DNA from 4 places in the Paenibacillus sp. AK002 genome. Region 4 is predicted to be linked to each of the others. Evidence: riboswitches for the same ligand, from Rfam matches in the RefSeq annotation. Region 4 holds a riboswitch; each other region holds the start of a gene.
The links. Region 4 has a riboswitch for cyclic di-AMP ahead of M1D70_RS26740 (TrkH family potassium uptake protein). Riboswitches for the same ligand answer to the same signal wherever they lie in the genome.

Region 1 (3,605 bases), 570 kb from region 4:
CTGGGCGAATTTCGTAAAGAAAAAGATCATGGTCACGATAAAGCTGATGCATGCGCCGGTGGTGTTAATGATCAGCTTGACGATCCAGCCTTCGGGCTTTTCGCGGATCCATTTCACCATCATCCCCGTCTGGGAGAGGGTAAACGGGATAAACACGCCGACGGCATACAGCGGAATCAGATGCTCGGTTTTGCCTTCAAAAGCCAGCAGCAGCAGAATGGAGAAAAATCCAAGAATAATGATTCCGTTTGAATATCCCAGACGGTCGCCGCGGACGGTGAACATTCTAGGAATGAACTTATCCTTCGCCAGATTGACGGCCAGCAGGGGAAAAGCGGAATACCCGGTGTTGGCGGCGAGGATCAGAATTAAGGCCGTTGTTCCTTGTATGAAGTAATAAAGCGCATTTCGCCCGAAGGTATGCTCGGCAATTTGGGAAACGACCGTGACTTGTTCGCTGGGACTGACCCCATAGTAATAAGCCAGGAAGACGATGCCCGAAAATAACAGGGCCAGCAGCGATCCCATCGCCACCAAGGTTTTGGCCGCGTTATTCGGGGCCGGGTCTTTGAAATTCGGAATGGCGTTGGAAATCGCCTCCACGCCGGTCAGGGCGGAGCTGCCCGAGGCAAATGCGCGTAGAAGCAGAAACAAGCTCAGCCCGGCTACGGGCGTGCCGATCGGCGTGTGAAGCTCCGGAGACGCATGGCCTGTGGCAATGTTGAATATCCCTACCCCGATCAGGATGAATAACGCAAGCACGAACAGGTAAACCGGATAAGCCAATATGGAGGCCGACTCCGTGACCCCTCTTAAATTCAATACGGTCAAGCATAGAACGAACACGATGGAGATCGGCAGATTATAGGCGTGCAATTCCGGAAAAGCCGACGTGATCGCATCCGTCCCGGCCGACACGCTGACCGCAACCGTCAGGATATAGTCCACGAGCAAGGAACCGCCGGCCACCAGCCCCGGATACATGCCCAAATTCCGTTTGGACACGACATATGCGCCGCCGCCGTGCGGATAGGAGAAAATAATTTGTCTGTACGACAGGATAAGTGCCAGCAATAAGACCAGGACGCCGACGGCAATCGGTATGGAATACCAATAGGCAGCCGCCCCGACGGTCATCAACACAATGAGGATTTGTTCCGGACCATAGGCCACGGACGATAACGCATCGGATGACAGGATGGCCAGCGCCTTGGTTTTATTCAGCTTTTGTTCGCCTAATTCCGTTGATTTAAGCGGTCTTCCGATGAGGAAGCGCTTGATTGAGGATAACATGGTTGTTTTTCACCGCCGCTTAAGATTAAGTTCATGGTAGAAGCTCGCTGAACGGACTTCTATCGGTGTTTTTTATGTGCTGGACATAGGAATGGTCACCATTCCTATGCTGATTTTTGGCAAACAAAAAACACAGGTTAGAACCCTGTGTTTCATCACAAGTTCACAACCCTCCCGATCAACGCTGACGAGGTTAGCTGTCGGATTCGGGCGGTGAGAGTCGCCCTACCTGATTCCATCGCGGCGTACGTACGCGACGCATCAGGATTCACCCCATAGTATGGTTGAAGGATCCTATAGGTATCCCTCCATACGGTTGGTTCCCCCGCTTTCCATCATGGAAATTAAGCGAATGCCATGTGAATATGAAGAATGTTTTCGAAGCTGAATAGTATATTACGCCTGCTCCAATCGTTTGTAAAACATCCTCCAACGATCATTCGAACAGAATTATTTATAAAAAATAACAGATAAGCGCTTACATAATGACCTGGCTTTGACAGGCTTTTTATTTTGCATGTTTACTGCGAAAATCACGAGTTTCTATAATATGGAGGATTAGGTGTGGGGAACATCGGTCACTGGGAGGATGCCATATAAACAAATTCGCCATGCCGGTCTCGGGGGAGGAGACACTGGCATGGCGAATTTTTTTGGGAGTGGTCCATGATTCGGCAAGGAAGAGAAAGGGTCTGGGTTCCTCTTCTTTGCTCTTGATAGGAATATACCCGGGGGAAAGTAAAGTGAATCACCTGATTAGAAATAAATGTATGACTTTACTGAAACCCCGATTTTCTTTTAAGATAAAGGGATATGATGCAGCCGAGCAAAAGGGGGAAGTACGAAATGACTCAAGCGATGATTCATCAGGAAAACGGCGTATTTCCGGCGGTATGTCCGTTGGATTGTCCCGATACATGCGGCCTGCTGCTGCATAAAGAGAACGGAAAAATCGTCAAGGTGACCGGTAATCCGGAGCATCCGATTACGCAGGGAGCCATCTGCAATAAAGTCCGTAATATGGCACACCGGGTGTACCATCCGGAACGCGTGCTCTATCCGCTGCGAAGGGTAGGTCCCAAGGGAGAGGGCGCCTTCGAGCGGATCAGCTGGGACGAAGCCATTCAGGAGATTGCGGGACGCTATAAGGACTTGATTGAGGAATACGGCTCCGAGAGCATCCTGCCTTACAGCTTCTACGGCAATATGGGGATATTGAGCGTCGACGGCATGGACCGCAGATTCTTCAACAGGCTGGGTGCCAGCCGCCTGAAGCAGTCGATTTGCAATTCCGCGGGCAATGAGGGCTGGAAATCCGTGATGGGGTTTAATGGGGGAACCGTTCCGGAGGACACCGTACGAGCCGACGTCATCCTCGTCTGGGGCGGCAACATCGTCAGCACCAATATGCACCAGATGGTGATTGCAGAGAAAGCGCGCAAAGCCGGTGCCAAGGTCGTTGTGATCGATGTCCACAAGAACCAGACGGGGCAATGGGCCGACTGGTTCATTCCGCTGTATCCAGGCACGGATGCTGCGCTGGCCGTCGGGCTCATGCACATCATGTTCCGCGACGGCATGGTGAATGAGGAATTCCTCCGGAAGTATACGATTGGTCATGAAGCCTTGCGCGAGCACGTCAAAGAATACACGCCGGAGCACGTTTCTTCCATTACCGGCATCTCGATCGAGGATATCGAGAAATTGACCGAGCTCTACGGCCGGGCCGATACTTCCTACATCCATATCGGCAACGGTCTTCAGCATCACGACAACGGCGGCTTGACGGTGCGCAGCATCGCCGCGCTTCCCGCTTTGACCGGACAATGGCTGAAGCGGGGCGGAGGGGCTGCCAAGTCGAACGGCGGTTACAACAGCATGGATAGCGACGCGCTTGAGCGTCCCGATCTCCGGCCGAATCCCGAAGCGCGCACGATTAACATGAACCGGATCGGCGAAGCGCTTGCCATGACCGAACAGCCGATTAAGTCGCTCTTCGTTTATTGCAGCAATCCGCTGGTTGTGGCTCCCGATACCGAGCGGGTCAGGGAAGGGTTTGCACGGGAAGATCTGTTTACGGTTGTGCATGACCTGTTTATGACGGATACGGCCAAGTATGCCGATATCGTGCTCCCGGCAACCTCTTCGTTCGAGAATACGGACCTGTACGCTTCCTACTGGCATCAGTACGTTCAGCTGCAGGAGCCGGTCATTCCGGCACTTGGGGAGAGCAAGGGCAACGTAGAGCTGTTCTCCATGCTGGGACGGGCTATGGGATTCCAGGAACCGGCTTTTCATGAGACCGAGGAAGA
Region 2 (3,605 bases), 1.1 Mb from region 4:
AAGCCGTCGGGCGAATTTCCGACAGCTACGTTTTCTTTGAAATGGAAGCGGAGGATTGGGGCAATTTGGGCGAAGCCGAGCGGAATGAGGTTCATGAGGCGTTGGCAGAGGATTTGTTCTATGCGCTGGGCACGGAGCCGGTGATTAGCGTCGGCAGCGGCGTGGTCATGCATGACCAGAATAACCATCGAATACATATTTTGATCGGTGAAGAAGAGTTGGCCTTTGTGGCTCTTGTGTAATCACTCCAGTTATCATCGGAAACAGGGCAGAATAGAATAGATGACAGAAGCCCATACACGTGACAGTCGGCTTTACGATAGGTTTTTTTCGGGGAGGAAGATAAAAGATGCTTTATACGCAGCAAGAAGTAGAGGCTCATCTGGAAAAGCTTGAGGGTTGGGAATTTGAACAAGGGAGATGGATCGTCAGGAAGTATACCTTCTCCTCCTTCATGAAGGGAATCGCTTTTGTTGATGAAGTGGCAGCTATTTCGGAAGCTTTCGGACATCACCCCTATATCACCATAGATTACAAAGTCGTTACGCTGCGTCTCACTTCCTGGGACGACGGCGGCATTACGGCTGTGGATATTAAGGAAGCGCAGCAGTTTAACGAGGCCTATGAGAAAAGCCGTTCCAAGGACGGCAAGTCGGGACAATAGACGGGAGAGGGATCCATCCGGTCATAGCTCCCCAATATGTAAAAACACGCTTGCGCCGGGAGGTTCTCCAGGTTCAAGCGTGTTTTGCGTATAAGCTGATTTATTTTTTCTCAGCAAGGTACAGCGCGATGTTTGCGATTTCTTCAGGCTTAAGTTGATCCTTAAAGGAAGGCATACCCTTACGGCCTTTGGTTACAACGTTGAAGATCGCGTCCGCATCCATGTGTCCGCCTACTTGATTCAAAGCCGGTCCAGCGCCGCCTTGAAGTTGGTCACCATGACAGCTGATGCAGCTTGCTTTCAGTGTGGCTTCCGCTGTGGCAGCATCCAGAGTCACTTCCGGCATAGTCGGCTTCTCTTCCTGAGCTACCTGTTCCTTGCCTGGGAGCGTAAACATCAGCGCAATAGCCAACGCACATGCGACGAAGAACAATCCGCTCATGATCCATTTTTGCATCGTCATATCGTCCCTTCTATGTATACTGCACTTTTGCACTTGTCTCCATTATAAACCAACATCCATAGACAGCATAGCCAGTTGTGACAAAAAAAGCAACTATACCGCGCACCTTCATAAAAAGTACACAAAATTGTGCCTTTTCATATAGACAAAGATTACTATTCCTCATTTGCCGGAGGCTCATACACCATGCAGTGGAAAAGGGCGTTTCCCGTCGGCGTAAGGCGCTCGTACGTATCGGTGATATGAAACCCCGCCTTTTCGTATGCGCGGATCGCGCGTTCATTCCAGGTCATTACCTCCAGGTCGATCTCATCGGCAGGCCGCCTCCGCCTCGCTTCCCGGACAATCGTCTGCATAAACCGTTTACCCATTCCGCGCCCGCACCAATCAGGCCGCATGCCCAGCCCGATTCGCGTAACCTCATGCATCGGAAACAGCTGGGCAAATCCCCATAGTGTCTTCCGTTCATCCAAAATCGAAATGTACTGCTCCCGGCGGATGTCCGGATCGCCAAACTCGATCCCAAGCCCTTTCATCTGCTCCCATGGAAGAAAACCGTAAATGTTATAGGGAGGAGGATAGGTCCAGGCGCATATTTCTTTCGCATGCTCTTCAAGCATGACCACCGTGTGAAATGAAATCGGTGCTGCATCCATTGGCAAAGTCCCCCTGTCGTAATTACAAATTAAATTATACCCCATTTCTCAAACATTCTAGCCGCATCAAAAAGCCAGTCCGAGAGAAGTAGGCCTCCATTGACGGGCAAAAGGGTATGTATAGGCAGGATGAGGATAAGACCCATCGAAGCTTAGGAGGATTCTCCGGTCGACTTTTCATTCTGATCATTGCTCATGATGGGCTTGGCACCTACGTATCGCTGCTCGTAGTGGTCCTCAGAAAATAAAATCAATATTTTTCCATTAGGGTGTTTAATGAAGGAAGAGGAGGGTATATAAAGGGTAGAAGATGCAACGACATGAGGAAGCGAAGTGAATTCGCATAATAATTTTCTTTTTTTCTCGAAAAGTGGGAACTTTTTCGTTGTCCCAAACGTTATAAAGGTATACACAGAGCAGACAAAAGAAAAAGCCGCTGGATGAGATCGGCACAATCTCATACGCCCAGGGCTTCTTGTAAAGGATAAACCAATGAAGTTCCAATAATTAATTGTAGTTCACAGCTACAGACTTGTACGTAGACTGACTCATGACTCGCTTAGCACCTACGTATCGATTGGCGTAATAGCTCTGGCTCAGCGGACTGATGATGACGCCGCGCGAGGATGAGGAATGAGCGAATTTGCCGCCCCCAACATAAATACCCACATGAGATACACCTCTGCCGGATGTGTTGAAGAACACGAGATCGCCAGCTTTCAGCTTGCTCTTGGCTACGGCCGTACCGACTTTGTATTGAGCTGCAGACGTGCGTGGCAGGCTCAGACCAAGTTTCTTGTAGATATAGCTGGTGAATCCGGAGCAGTCAAAACCATTCGTTGTGGTTCCACCTGTTTTATAAGAGACACCAATGGCTGGTTTGATTGCAGTATTTAATTTGGAATCGGCGAAAGCGCTTCCGGTCCCTAATGTGAGTGCGAGGGCCAGGCCTAGAGAAATGGCCGTTAACTTCTTTTTCAAAACAAAAAGCTCCTTCCATTGCCTGCGAGGTTAGCTTAAGGGTTCGGTTGAAGGTCCCCTATGATCCCTCTCTTGCGAGATCAATTCACCCAAAACGGATCCCCCGCTTCCCAATCATGGGAATTCGGCTCCTTAAAATGTTGATGAACCCATTCATAGACGTCTGACGTTCCAACATGCTAACGAAATTACATAGTTCCAGCAAAAAGTTACAGTAAAGATGACAAAGTTGTTACTAACATATTCGTTATTTTAGCAGAGTATTAACAATTTGGCAAATGAGGAAAGCTCATTTTTATACAAAAAAACCTGTCCCCGTCTTGCGGGATCAGGTTTTTTTGTAATTTGGCCATCGGAAAATGTAATATTGAGGAAAAATGGGCTCCTATTCTTTGTAAAATCAAATCCGAGAGAGAAATGTGTCGCTTCCGATTACAGCATATTTACGAGCTTGTTCATCATAAGATGGTAACGAAATGTAACGATTAGGCATGCTGCGAGGAAGAATCCCGCCACAAATGGTATTGGGCGGAAATTGCCCAAATTTGGAAAAGTCCATTTAGAAAATAGGAGGCTTGCTGAATAATCAAGCCGATCAATCCGGCCCAGAAGAGCGATGCCGAACTCAGGAGCAAAAGAATGACGCAGGCTGATCCGCCAACGGTAAGGGATAACAGCACGGCCGTGCCCAGTCGGCGGAAGAGCGCAAGAACGGAGCTGATCATGCCGGAATTGTCCGTACGGCCGAATTGCATATAGAGCAATAACAGGCGAATCAGATAGGCGTACAGAAACCAGCCGGCTGCATGAGGCAGCGCACGAAGCAGCAGAACCGGCTCAT
Region 3 (3,605 bases), 230 kb from region 4:
GCTAAGCATCGGGGCTTTTTGCAAGTCATTCCAGGCGTTGTTATCGGACTTATTATGGAGTGTTTCAAAAATTTTTTTCGGCCCCGTATTTCAAATGGGCAGACTTCCTGATCCGGGGCTCATTCATGGCATTAAACGTATATGTCATGAACGATTTCCGCAAGACCCGTCAAATGCCTGCTATATAGCGGAAAATGGAGCATGGATTCCATGACCAATCCGGTGTATGGACAGCCTTAAATAAGGTGTTCAAAAGGCTCGATATTTTCGTTGCAAAAACGGTATTTTCACTTCTGAATTTCCAGAAAAAGCGGTTAAAGGGGTTTGACTTTTCCTGAGCTTCCCTTTATCATGAACACACGCTTAGTTTCCGGCATACATATTCCGGAAAGCGGGGGAACCAGTTTCACCAGGGGCGAGTCACTTGGAATTCACGAGTGTAGGGTACCATCTTACCCGAGTCCGTCAGCTAACCTCGTCAGCAGTGGATGGGTCTTGCATACATAATGGATGTTCATACAAAAGGCCCTTTATTCTCTATAGGGGCCTTTTCTCTATTTTTTGACCCCCTGCTGGCGGAGCTATGTCTAGATCCCCTGTTTGGTGGTCTTTTTAGCATTCAATTACAGAGGAGGGGCAACGTCTGCAAATGTGGAATGAATTGAATCGATCAGACGGCATTGGGTCAAAGCGTGCAAGGAAGCCGATGAATCATCTTCCCTGAAGCCTCGTCCCATGCACGGGTATCTGAATGTCCATATATCCAAGTTAACACATGTGCTAACACGGATAATTTCGTCATGCCGTTTTTTTAAGAAAGTGAAAAGCTATTACGAAAGGTTGTGGAAGGTTTTGAAGAAAGTGGTTGTGCTGGTGTTGTCCGTGATGATGGTGGTACTGCTCGCGGCTTGCGGCGACAAAGGAAGTACGCTGGATCGAGCCATAGAGCAGGGATATATCACCGTAGGGTTTGCGAACGAGAAGCCGTATGCCTACAAAGAAGCCAATGGGGAGCTCACGGGCGAGGCGGTTGAGATTGCCCGCGTTATTCTGGAGCGTCTTGGCATCAAGGAGATGAGGGGGGAGCTAACGGAATTCGGTTCGCTGGTCGCCGGATTGCAGGCCGATCGGTTTGATCTGATCACGGCAGGCATGTTCATTAATCCGGACCGCTGCTCTGCCGTCCTGTTCGCGAATCCGGAGTACAGCATCGGGGAAGCCCTTGCGGTAAAGCAAGGGAATCCGATGGAACTCGGAAGCTATGAGGACATTGCCAAGAATGAGCAGGCCAAGGTGGCTGTCATGACCGGCGCGGTCGAAATCGGCTACATGGAGAAGTCGGGCATTCCTGCGGACCGGATCGTACAGGTCCCTGACCAGGCTTCGGCGATCAGCGCCCTCCAGGCCGATCGGGTGCAGGCGATTACCATGACGGGGCCGTCCCTGCAGGCGATGCTGGATTCAGCCAGCGACGACAGCATCGAACGCGTGGCCGATTTCGAGCAGCCGGTCATCGACGGCGAAAGCGTTCGCGGTTACGGGGCTACGGCTTTCCGCCAAGCGGATACCGAGTTCCAGGAGGCTTATAATGCAGAGCTTGAAAAGATGAAGGAGTCGGGCGAGCTGCTGGAAATTTTGCAAGAGTTCGGGTTCACGGAAGAAGAGCTCCCGGGTGAGATGACGGCCGCTGCGCTCTGCGGGGAATAGCATGCCGAATTCTTGGATCGATTTTCTTCCGACGCTGCTCAAAGGAGCAGAGATCACGATTATCGTCGCGTTCTTTTCAGCCATCCTGGCTATCGTGATGTCCTTTGCAGCCGGATTGTGCCGGCTGTCGAAGCTGTGGATCGTCCGCACGGCGACGGTCGTGTACGTCGAAGTTTTTCGGGGAACCTCCTTGCTGGTGCAACTCTTCTGGTTGTATTTTGCCCTTCCATTCATCGGCATCGAGCTTCCGAAAATGCTGGCGGCGATTCTCGCGATCGGACTTAATTTCGGCGCATACGGCTCCGAGATTGTTCGCAGCGCGGTGCTGGCCGTTCCGAAAGGACAGTGGGAAGCTGCCGTGGCGCTTAATATGAGGCCTTGGCAGAGGTTGTGGAACGTTATACTGCCCCAAGCGTCCCTGCGAATGCTTCCCCCGTTTGGGAATCAGCTTGTGGAACTCATCAAATCCACCTCGCTCGTTTATTTCATCACGATGGCGGATTTAACGTATCAGGCGATGGTGCTCCGCAACAATTACATCTCCTGGACCACCGAGATTCTGGTGCTGCTGCTCCTCATGTATTTTGTCATTGCGACGCTCGTCTCGATGGCGGTTCGACTGCTGGAGCGCAAACTGACCGCGGGGAGGCTGTAGCGGATGTGGGATTGGAAATATGTGTTTGAAATACTGCCGCAGCTTCTGAGTGCATTAAAAATGACGGTATGGGTCACACTCTGTGCTTTTGTGGTGGCATTGATTATCGGGCTGCTGCTTGCCTTTGCCGCGCGGAGCAAATTTAAGCCCTTGTCGCTCATAACCAAAGGAATCATAGAATTTATTCGCAATACCCCCTTGCTGGTACAGGTGTTCTTCCTGTATTACAGCTTGCCGCTGCTGACGGGCATTTCGATTCCGGCCTTCTATGCGGGAGTCATCGGCCTGGGGCTGCATTACAGCACGTATCTGTCGGAGGTGTACCGTTCCGGCATTGAAGGGGTGCCGAAAGGACAGTGGGAAGCCGCAACCGCACTGAACTACACGAAATCCCAGACCTGGCGGAGCATTATACTGCCGCAAGCGGTACCGCCGATCATCCCGGTGCTGGGGAATTATTTGATTGTCATGTTTAAGGAAACGCCGATTCTATGCGCCATTACGCTGGTCGAGATGATGCTGACGGCCAAAAATATCGTGTCGCAATCATTTCGCGCTTTCGAACCATACACGCTGGTCGGGATTCTGTTCCTGATCATCAGTTATATCGCGTCGTTGCTGGTGCAAAGGCTGGAGAAGCGTTTGAATCTGCAGCGTGGAAAATAAGGAGGGAGTCTATTGAATGCCGTTGTAATCGATGAGCAGGCTGAAGAGGCGAAGAAGCCGCAGCGGGAAAGAAGCCCCGTTACGGGCTCACAGCCGATCGTGAAATATGCGGGCGTGACCAAGTCGTATGGCGACCTGCAGGTGCTGAAGGGCATCGATTTGGAGATGCAGCCTGGAGAAAAGGTGGCTGTGATCGGACCGAGCGGATCTGGCAAAACGACGATGGGCCGGATGCTGATGACGCTGGAAGAACCGACCGAGGGGACCATCGAGGTCGATGGCGAGCTGCTCTGGCATATGGAGGAGAAGGGCAAGCTGGTCAAGGCAAACGAAAAGCATCTGCATCGGATGCGGTGCAACGTCGGCATGGTCTTCCAGCACTTCAATCTGTTCCCGCACATGAATGTGCTTCGCAACGTGACGGAAGCCCCGCGCAAGGTGCTGGGGTTGTCCAAGGAGGAAGCGGAGGAGCGGGCCGTCTCGATGCTGGGCAAGGTCGGTTTGGCCGACAAGCTGAAGATGCACCCGTCCAATCTGTCGGGAGGCCAGAAGCAGCGCGTCGCCATCGCCAGAGCGC
Region 4 (3,605 bases):
CGGGCTTGAACTGCATCCCGCTGTTCGATGACCATCTGGAGCTTGTCATCCCGTCTTCACATCCGCTGGCGGAAATCGAGGATGTGGGCATCGAACAGCTTCAAGGCCTGCCGATGATCATATTTTCGACCGGAACCTGGTACCGCAAGCTGACGGACGATCTGTTTCACCGCTGGGGCATCATGCCCGATATCCGGATGGAGATCGACTCCTTCGAAGCGATCGTCAGGCTGATCCCGACCTGCAAGGCGGCCGCGCTGCTGCCCAAATCCTATCTGAGGCCGCAGCTGCTGTCCGATAACGGGCTCGTCGACATTCATATTCCGGCACTCATCGAAACCCGGCGAACGACTTCGCTGATCTACGGACAAGCCTCGGAGCTGAGCAAGGCGGCCAGCCGCTGGATCGAAGAAACGGAGATCCTGTTCCGCAAGCTGGAGGAAAATAAATCGAAAAAAAACTGACGATATTTCGCAATCGTCAGTTTTTTTCTACTATATTTATTTTTCGAGCATATTCACGACTTCGGACTCAAAGCGGTCCACGTTGTCATTGGAGCCGATGACGACCATAATGTCGCCGGAGTTCACGACGTCCATGGCCGTCGGAGCAACGATAATGCCGGACTGTTTATTCAGCGCCACCACGCTGACGCCGTACCGGACCCTCGTATTAAGCTCGCTCAGCGTTTTCCCGTCCATGCAGTCCGTGACCGTCATCTCCACAATCAGATAATCCTTGGATAATTCGATATAATCAAGCAGGTTCGGCGTCACGAGCTGGTGCGCTACCCGGATCCCCATATCCCGCTCGGGAAAGATGACCCGGTCCACGCCAAGCTTCTCCAGCGCCCGGCCGTGCAGCACCGAAATCGCCTTGGCAACGACCATCGCGACACCCAGCTCTTTCAACAGGATGGCGGAGAGGATGCTCATCTGAATGTCGTTCCCGATCGCAACGATCCCGCAGTCGAAGTTGCGGATGCCGAGCGATTTAAGCACTTCCTCATCCGTCGCGTCCGCCACCACCGTATGCGTCAGCAGCTCGCTCATGTCCTCGACGACCTCTTCGTTCCGGTCGATGCCGAGCACCTCATATCCCTGTTCCATCAGCTCCAGCGCCAGACTGGCGCCAAATCGCCCCAAACCGATGATTGCAAATTGCTTTGGTTTCATGTCTCTCCTATACCCCTTATCCAATTATCATTTTGCCTTCCGGATGACGATATAATTCTTTACCCTTTTTCGGCCCTAGTGCATAAGCAAGCGTCAAAGGCCCCAATCGACCCGCAAACATCGTAAGGCTGATCAGGATCTTGCCGAACACGGTCAAATCGGGCGTTAAGCCCATGGAGAGACCTACCGTACCGAAGGCGGATGTCGTTTCGAATAGAATCTCCAGGAAGTCCCCTTCCTCTGTCGTCGACAGAATCATCGAGACGGTTAGAACGAGCAGCAGGGCCAGCAAGGCAATGGTCAGTGCCTTCAGCACCCGCTCCTGGGCCAGGCGATAACGGAACATGACGATGTCTTCCCGCCCGCGCATCATCGCAATGACCGCCCCTACCATAATGGTAAAGGTCGTGGTTTTGATGCCGCCGCCGGTTGACCCTGGAGATGCTCCGATAAACATCAGGATGACGATAAAAAATTGCGTTGCCTGTCTGAGCCCCGTAATATCTATAGTATTCGCGCCCGCCGTACGCGGCGTTACGGATTGGAATAACGCGCCGAAGAATTTCCCGCCCCAGTTCAGGGAACCCAGCGTTCTCGGGTTGGTAAATTCAAATATGAGAATGACGATAAATCCGACCGCAAGCAAGGCAGCCGTCATCGTGAGCACCACCTTGGAGTGCAGGGAGAGCCTCCGCTGTTTTCGGTAATCGATCAGATCGGAGAGCACAATAAATCCAATGCCCCCGGAAACAATCAAGAACATCACGACGAAGTTGACTACCGGATCGTATACATACCCGGTCAAACTCCGAAAATCGCCAAACAAATCGAAGCCGGCGTTGTTAAACATCGTCACCGCATGAAAAACTCCGTAATATATCGCCCGGCCCAGCGGCATATCAAACGCCCAACGAACCGATAAAAGGACTGCGCCGCAGGCCTCGATGACGAGCGAGTACAGCAGTACTCTGCGTATCAGCCTTACGATGCCTTCCATCGAGGACTGATTCATCGCTTCCTGCAAGATTAGACGGTCTTTGAGCGATATGCGTCTCTTCAGAACCAAGGCGAATAAAGTAGCCATCGTCATGAATCCGAGCCCGCCGATTTGAATCAGCAGCATGATCACGACTTCTCCGAAGGAACTGAATGTCGTTCCCGTATCCACCACGACCAGGCCCGTTACGCACGTTGCCGAGGTGGAAGTGAACAAGGCGTCAGTAAATCCAAGCGGTTCGCCCGTCGTCGTCGAGATTGGCAGCATTAACAGCCCGGTCCCGATGAAGATGATGGCCGCAAAACCAAGCACGAGAATTTGGGGCGGAGACAATGTAAGCCAGTTTAATTTAGCGTTCAATCGGACACCTTCTTTAAAAAAATCAACGAAAAAAGACACTGGAAAACGCAGTGCCTTTCGGTCTGGTTCCTGTGCAACAGCCTACGAGGTTAGCTGACGGATTCGGGCATTTCCACAGGTCGCCCTATTCATTATTCCGGGAATAATGAAATTCACCCCAATTACATGGTTCCCCCATTTTCATTACGAAATTCGGCTGGAATATTCGGTTCCTTCAAGCATGATGTGATTATAACTCAATCCGGTACGTAAACCCAATGCCGTTTTTCGCCCGAAATATCTTTAAAAGAGCGCGAATTGGGCATATTCAAGAATACAAGCGTAGGGTTCTCTAACGTTTTCGAAACCTTTCATTCATTTTCATCGATTTATTTCAATATTCCGATAATTGGGATAAGCTGCTTATGGCTTTCATACTATGTTATATTGACTCTATGCGTTCTTAATCAGGCATATCGAATACCAGTGGGAGTATCAACTTTCTTAGAGGAGGAATTTCATGAATCGTGCAAGAGAGCCCTTGAAGCTGAAGCCCAATCTGAAGCAGCTCATCGCGCCTGCCGCAGTCGGCCTGATTCTGTTCCTATTATTTCAGGTATTTCCGTGGGCGAATCCGGACGATACCGAGATGGCCTCGCCGGATATCATTTCCAAGGAGCAGGCTCGGCAGGCAGCTTCAAGGTTTGCTCAGGAGCATCTGCAGTTTGCGGCTGCGGACACGGACGAAGCCTTGGTTACATATCAATCCAAATCGGAACTTTACGGATATCTGGCGAAGGAGAAGAGACTTTCGGAATATAACAAAACCTATGAAGCCAAATATCCCTATGACGTATACCGCGTTCGCTTCAGCGAGCCTGGAGGCGATGCCCTCAATGTGGACGTGCACATGCAGAATTCCGGCATCGTCGGATTCTCGTATGATTATGCCCGCTCCAGCTTTGACCGGATCGAGCTGAACAAGGGCGAAATTCAGAGACAGATGCTGCTCGTCGTTGAGGATGGCATGACATTGGCCGAGAAGCAGGCGCTGGCCGAGCCATGGCTTCAGCGGGCGGGTTATGACCTGTCGA

Region 1: linked by a shared signal. The riboswitch ahead of M1D70_RS29500 (APC family permease) and the one ahead of M1D70_RS26740 (TrkH family potassium uptake protein) in region 4 are both predicted to bind cyclic di-AMP.
Region 2: linked by a shared signal. The riboswitch ahead of M1D70_RS00480 (C40 family peptidase) and the one ahead of M1D70_RS26740 (TrkH family potassium uptake protein) in region 4 are both predicted to bind cyclic di-AMP.
Region 3: linked by a shared signal. The riboswitch ahead of ehuB (ectoine/hydroxyectoine ABC transporter substrate-binding protein EhuB) and the one ahead of M1D70_RS26740 (TrkH family potassium uptake protein) in region 4 are both predicted to bind cyclic di-AMP.

The regions. Positions count from the first base shown of each region.
Region 1 covers NZ_CP096377.1:6,527,778-6,531,382, reverse strand. The annotation lists gene M1D70_RS29500 (APC family permease) at 1-1,293, opposite strand, end outside; cyclic di-AMP (ydaO/yuaA leader) riboswitch at 1,460-1,654, opposite strand; gene M1D70_RS29495 (molybdopterin-containing oxidoreductase family protein) at 2,140-3,605, shown strand, end outside.
Region 2 covers NZ_CP096377.1:97,493-101,097, forward strand. The annotation lists gene M1D70_RS00460 (hypothetical protein) at 1-242, shown strand, start outside; gene M1D70_RS00465 (4a-hydroxytetrahydrobiopterin dehydratase) at 350-664, shown strand; gene M1D70_RS00470 (c-type cytochrome) at 765-1,121, opposite strand; gene M1D70_RS00475 (GNAT family N-acetyltransferase) at 1,283-1,783, opposite strand; gene M1D70_RS00480 (C40 family peptidase) at 2,291-2,764, opposite strand; cyclic di-AMP (ydaO/yuaA leader) riboswitch at 2,769-2,904, opposite strand; gene M1D70_RS00485 (hypothetical protein) at 3,250-3,605, opposite strand, start outside.
Region 3 covers NZ_CP096377.1:6,192,209-6,195,813, reverse strand. The annotation lists cyclic di-AMP (ydaO/yuaA leader) riboswitch at 351-497, shown strand; gene ehuB (ectoine/hydroxyectoine ABC transporter substrate-binding protein EhuB) at 853-1,707, shown strand; gene ehuC (ectoine/hydroxyectoine ABC transporter permease subunit EhuC) at 1,709-2,362, shown strand; gene ehuD (ectoine/hydroxyectoine ABC transporter permease subunit EhuD) at 2,366-3,028, shown strand; gene ehuA (ectoine/hydroxyectoine ABC transporter ATP-binding protein EhuA) at 3,041-3,605, shown strand, end outside.
Region 4 covers NZ_CP096377.1:5,957,776-5,961,380, forward strand. The annotation lists gene M1D70_RS26730 (LysR family transcriptional regulator) at 1-464, shown strand, start outside; gene M1D70_RS26735 (potassium channel family protein) at 501-1,175, opposite strand; gene M1D70_RS26740 (TrkH family potassium uptake protein) at 1,192-2,532, opposite strand; cyclic di-AMP (ydaO/yuaA leader) riboswitch at 2,596-2,740, opposite strand; gene M1D70_RS26745 (CPBP family intramembrane glutamic endopeptidase) at 3,032-3,605, shown strand, end outside.